DNA from 2 places in the Apilactobacillus intestinapis genome. Region 2 is predicted to be linked to the other one. Evidence: riboswitches for the same ligand, from Rfam matches in the RefSeq annotation. Region 2 holds a riboswitch; the other holds the start of a gene.
What was found. A riboswitch is a leader RNA that binds a small molecule or an ion and turns the genes downstream of it on or off. The one in region 2 is predicted to bind lysine.

Region 1: another riboswitch for lysine. It lies ahead of lysA (diaminopimelate decarboxylase); the one in region 2 lies ahead of ACOMA7_RS03985 (amino acid permease).

Annotation. Positions count from the first base shown of each region.
Region 1 covers NZ_JBMHFD010000003.1:170,005-173,222, forward strand. Annotated here, with positions in the region: gene ACOMA7_RS03635 (aspartate kinase) at 1-1,234, opposite strand, end outside; lysine riboswitch at 1,413-1,597, shown strand; gene lysA (diaminopimelate decarboxylase) at 1,743-3,059, shown strand; gene dapD (2,3,4,5-tetrahydropyridine-2,6-dicarboxylate N-acetyltransferase) at 3,065-3,218, shown strand, end outside.
Region 2 covers NZ_JBMHFD010000004.1:47,049-50,266, reverse strand. Annotated here, with positions in the region: gene ACOMA7_RS03990 (deoxynucleoside kinase) at 1-196, opposite strand, end outside; gene ACOMA7_RS03985 (amino acid permease) at 314-1,771, opposite strand; lysine riboswitch at 1,877-2,055, opposite strand; gene ACOMA7_RS03980 (GNAT family N-acetyltransferase) at 2,095-2,592, opposite strand; gene ACOMA7_RS03975 (lp_1002 family arylesterase) at 2,648-3,218, shown strand, end outside.

The sequences.
Region 1 (3,218 bases), on a different contig from region 2:
ATGGCTTGATGATTTGGCTGATTGAACCAACTGATACGGCCATGTTTTCACCAACTACCATGATTAGTGCGTAGTTGTGAATCCATTCTAGTTTGTCAGGATGGATGGCTTCTGAAATTTCCTTACATAAGGCATGAATAGTGTCATCGGAAGCTTGGTTTCTATCGAAGATGATAGTCAAGTCATCGATCCCTGATGGCATGTGTTCATATGAAATCCCGTACTTCTTGAAAATGGAAAGGATGGTTAAGGTAGCACCAATTTGCTTGTTCAATAGGTATGAGTGAAGGTATAAAGCTGAGAAACGATCATCGGCTGAAATCCCGGTGATGACGTGTGAATGCTTTACTTCATCTTCAGGGACAATCAATGTTCCTTTGTCGTTTGGACGGTTAGTATTTTTAACGTTGATGGTCACGTGACCCTTGATGGCGGGAATGATTGCTTCGTCATTAAAGACTGAAAAACCTGCGTAGGCCAATTCACGCATTTCACGATAACTCATCTTAGTAATTGGGTATGGGTTATCCACTAGGTGGGGGTTAATCGCATAGATGGAACTAACGTCGGTGAAGTTTTCGTATACATCAATATGTAAACCAGTAGCGACAATTGAACCAGTGATGTCTGAACCACCACGAGCGAATGTAGCGATATTTCCTTCCTTGGAGTATCCAAAGAAACCAGGGAAAACTAATTTTTCATCGTCAGAATATTCGAAGTTTTCTAAATTGGTATAGGTCTCATCAAGTAGGTTAGCTGCGTTTGGATTAATGTCGTCTAAAACGATTCCAGCTTCCTTAGGATCGACGAAACGAGCCTTCATTCCACGACTGTTTAATACCGCTGCCATCAACTTAGCGTTCATTCTTTCACCATTGGCCTTGAATGCGGCCATTAGGTATTCGTCGTCTTTGTAATCGTTCTTTGCTAGGTTGGTGAATGTGTCCTTGATGCCGGCAAATTCACCTTCATCAACGTCGTAGGCGTTCGCAATTTCAGCGTAACGGCTAATGATTTCATCTAGGGTAGCTTGATAGTCTTCCTTGTTGATTACTTGGGTTGCGTATTGAATTAATAAATCTGTGATTTTGACATCATCATCAAAACGTTTTCCGGGAGCGGAAACGACAACGACTTTACGTTGCTCATCTTCTGAAATGATGTTTATAACCTTGGCGTATTGTTCGCTATTGGCTAGTGAACTTCCACCAAATTTTACTAACTTGGACATGTAAATCAACTCGCAATCTTAAATTATTGATTTGTATTTTAACATTAAAAAATAATTAGACAAGCTATCATTTTTGAAATTTTAACGAAATTTAAGTCGCTCATATGGTAATAAAAAACTTTAAAAATTTTATTTAAAAAACTCCTTGACGTAATCCAACTATTAGAATATTATTAAAAGTAATCGAAGAGGTCGCAAGCGAGATTAGTAGATAAAGTCAGTCACTGCAATGACTACGAGCTTTATTGAAAGGTGAACTTGCCGAAGTTAATGATTTTTTGCAGAGATCATTTTCTGGGACGTGTGTGAAGAATGCACGGACTGTCACAAGAAAATATGTCTTGTGGAGCGCTTTCGACAATTGAATCCTAAAATTAGAAATTGATTAATAAAAATTTTAAAGGTTCTTTTGGATAGTGTGCCCACTCATCCAAAAGAACCTTTTTTGTTTTCAATCTGTCGAGTTTAAAACGACCTAAAGATCATTCGATTAGAAAGGCTGTTTATTATGACAAATCAAATTACAGATAATGACATTAATGCAGATGGACATTTGCAAATAGATGGTTGCGATGCAGTTGAACTTGCTCACCAATTTGGAACTCCATTGATGGTGTACAACGTTTCAGCTATTCGCGATCAATTCCATCAGTTCAATAAGATTTTTGAACAAAACGATATTGATTACGAAATTTCATACGCCAGCAAGGCATTCGCCAATACAGCGATGTATCAATTGGTGAACCAAGAGGGCGGACATATCGATGTTGTTTCCGGAGGTGAAATCGCAGTTGCTTTGCATGCCGGTTTCCCAGCAGCAAAGATGAGTTTCCACGGTAACAACAAGTCTTTAGAAGAATTAAGACTAGCAATTCAAAATCACGTCGGTGTCATCATGGTTGATAACTTCCATGAAATCGAACTAATCAACCAAGTCGTTGAAGAGTTGGATGAAACCACCAACGTCATCATTAGAATTACTCCAGGAATTACAGCTCATACTCATGAATTTATCCAAACAGGTCAGGTCGATAGCAAGTTTGGTTTTGATCTTGCATCTGGCCAGGTTGAAGAAGGGTTTGAACTACTACATAAGAACCCACGAGTTCACGTATTAGGTTTTCACGCTCACATCGGTTCACAAATTTCATCACCAGATGGTTTCAACGCATTAGCTGTTAAGATGATGCAACTAGCTAACAAGTTCAACACAGAATACGACTTCACTACCGAAGTCTTGGACTTGGGTGGCGGATTTGGAATTCAATATGTTTCAACCGACGGATATCTAGCTCCTGAAAAGTTTGTTGAAAGTATCATCAACACCATTAAGGAACAAGCCAGTCAATATAACCTACAAATTCCAGCTATCTGGATTGAACCAGGTCGAAGCATTGTCGGTTCGGCCGGTCTAACCCTTTACACCGTTGGATCACAAAAGAGAGTCGACGGCATCAAGCCATACGTCGCAGTCGACGGAGGAATGGGCGATAACATCAGACCAATGTTATACGATGCAGAATACGAAGTTGTTTCAGCAAACAACCCACGCGCACAACCAGTTGAAGAGGTTCGCTTAGTTGGTAAGTACTGTGAATCAGGAGACGTCTTAATCAAGAACGCATCCGTGCCAAGTCTAAACGCCGGTGACATTGTCGCTGTCTTAGATACCGGAGCTTACGGATACTCAATGGCTTCCAACTACAACTTGAACCTAAAGCCAGCAATTGTCTTTGTTGAAAAGGGCAAGGCTCAATTAGTAACAAAGCGTCAATCATTTGAAAACTTATACGAACTAGATAATAACTTAGAATTAGGAGATTAATTATTATGGCAGAACTAAACGCACAAGAAATTATTAGCTACATTCAAAACGCAGAAAAGAAGACACCAGTTAAGGCATATATTAATGGAAGAATTGCACAAATTGATTTTCCACAATCAGTAAAGGTATTCGGAAATGATCAAAGTGCAACCGTCTTCG
Region 2 (3,218 bases):
TTTCAATATTGTTTAGACGTGTATTTAAGAAGTAAATTTGTAATAAGAATGCATACTTCTTAGGATCCTTGTAAAACAATGGAAGAATTTCGTTATCGTCCACTGATTCGTAATACCCAGTTGAATCAAGATGAGCAGATAGGATCTTAGTTAAAGAGGTTTTTCCGGCTCCAATGGTTCCAGCAAGTACTATCATAATAATCTCCTTAATTTCGTTTTCTAATATACTATTTTAATACATTCAAGTCGTTTTGAATATGAAGAAATTGATGGCAAACAAAAAAGATGCCGTTAAAACGGCATCTTCATTATATTATTTTTCTTCATCTCTTAAATCAGAAGGAGATACATCAACCTTATCTAGAGGAATTAGATGTGTCTTGTGCTTAATCTTGTAACCAATGTATAGAATTAATACAAGTGGTACTGAGATGTAAGTAATTCCGATTTGTTCCCAATCCCAGTTAGCAAATGAGTTTACGTTTTGACCACAAATAACTAGGATACATAGAATTAAAGTAATGATTGGTCCAATTGGGAACCAAGTAGCATGGTACTTCAATTCATCTAGTGAATGACCTTGCTTGATGAAGGCTCTTCTGAAACGGTAATGTGATAGTGCAATTCCGACCCAAGCAATAAAACCAGTAAGACCAGAAGCGGCAACTAACCATAGATAAATTTGTGGACCTTCGATACTTGTAATGAAAGTAAGTAATGCAATCACAGTAGTAACTGTTAAGGCACCAACTGGAATACCGCGACGGTTAGTCTTACCCATAGCCTTAGGAGCGAATCCTTGGTGAGCCATTGAGTAAAGCATTCTAGTTGAAGCATACATTCCTGAGTTAGCTGATGAAATGACTGAAGTTAAGATAACAGCGTTCATAATAGAAGCAGCGGCTGCTAAACCAGCACGCTTGAATACGATTGTAAATGGACTAATTGCAACATCGGTAGCACTTGAACCTAATAGATCAGGACTAGTGTAAGGAATGATTGCACCAATTACGAAGATTGCTAGGATGTAGAATAAGATAATTCTCCAGAAAACATCCTTGATCGCACGTGGAACGGCTTCTCTTGGGTTATCTGATTCACCAGCAGTAATACCAACTAATTCAGTTCCTTGGAATGAGAAACCAGCGACTACGAATACCGCTAAAATCATTGGAATACCACCAACGAATGGCGCTTGCTTGTAAGTGAAGTTAGATAAACCAATGTAGTGGCCACCCATGATACCAAAAATGGTTAAAACACCAACAGCTAAGAAGATAAAGATTGTAATAACCTTAATCAATGACATCCAGAATTCTGTTTCACCGAATGACTTAACTGATAATGCGTTCACACAAAGGATTAGTGCTAATGTAATCGCACTGAAAATCCAACCTGGCATGTGTGGTAACCAGAACTTCATTACTAAAGCTGCAGTTGAGATATCAACGGCAACGGTAATGGCCCAGTTGAACCAGTAGTTCCAACCCATGGCAAATCCAAGCGCTGGGTCAACGTACTTACCTGCGTAAGCCGCGAATGAACCTGAGATAGGTGTGTTGGTTGCCATTTCACCTAAACTAGTCATTAAAAAGTAAACCATTAGTCCCATTAATAAGTAAGCAACTAATGCTCCACCAGGTCCCGCTTGGCTAATAACTGAACCAGAGGCAACGAATAGACCGGTACCGATTGAACCACCTAAGGCAATCATAGAAACGTGTCTAGTCTTTAAACCTCTCTTTACATGATTATTTGAGTTTTCACTCATGATGTATTTCACCCTCTATAAGTATTTCTAAGAGGTGCCGATAATAACTAAAAAAGTCTCTTCCTGTAAACACAAGAAGAGACCATAATAATTTCTTTTAATTATTGATCACAAAGCACTCCGTGGAATCAACCACGACAGTCTCTAGCCTATTAAGCTAGAACCCAACAAACTCGATTCATAAGGAATCGGTCGTTTCGGCAGACATCCCCTTTCACCATCAATCGTTGTCGCCCTATCGACTCATGATGGCTACTTTTGTCAGCTGCGCCTCTTCTTAGATTTCTACAACATTATATATTAATGTCTTTACGATTACAATACTATTTTACTTTCATTTCAAAAACGAGGTTGTCTTCGTATTCATCCACCTGTGTAAAACCTAAACTGTGTAAAACTTTTTGCGAAGGTAAATTACGGGCTTCAACCGTTGCTTCGACCACCTTTACGGGTGCTTTTAGACAATTTAAAACCTCACCCAATGCATAGGTCATGTATCCACGCTGTTGATAACTTGTGTTAATAAAGTAACCTAATTCGATATTTTCGTAATCTGGTTCGAAGTTATCCCCAATTTCAGGAAAAATATTAATAATCCCGATTAGTTTTCCACCGTTGATAAGTCGAATTGCATACGTTTTATTGGTATCATTTTCGGATTCGAACAGCATATGCGCCTTTCTTTCATCGTTAACTGGCTCAAAGCCGGTCTTTTGGGCTAGTTGTTCATCGCGCATCATTTCATAATAGTCGGCAAAATCATCTGTGCGTAACTCAGTGACTGCCACTTCTTTTTCAGGTGAATTATTCTTTTTATCCACAATCATTATCTCCTTGCGTTAAAATATATGTAAAACATATTTGAGAGGTGCTTACATGAGAATCATCAGAGAATCGATTCGTCAAAACTCAAACGCTTTTCTTCAAGGATATCTTAAATCAGCAGATGTGCAAACTAATCAATACAAATATCCTGCCGTAATCGTCGTTCCCGGTGGATCTTATACTCACATTTCACTCCACCAAGCAGAAAGCTTTGCACTCAATTTCAGTGCCAACGGTTACCAAAGTTTCTATCTAAGATACACATTCGAACAAGAAGCAATGCCACTAATGCCCAATCCAATAGAGGAATTGGCCAACAGCATCAAGTACATTCGAGAACACGCCAACGAATTCAATATCGATGAAAATAGAATCGTGATTGCCGGATTCTCGATTGGTGGTCATATCTGTAGTCTCTACAATGACTTTTACCACACCGATTGGATGCAAAAACTAGCCGATGTGGATAACGCAAATATTTTAAAACCAAATGCGGTTATACTAAGCTACCCTGTGACTAACTTGACCTGTGGTTTTCCCAAGGACAAGGAAAGTATCCTCAACTGGGTATCAGATGAACAACAAGTAAAGGCTGACGAACACGTTTCAGCTAAAAACATGC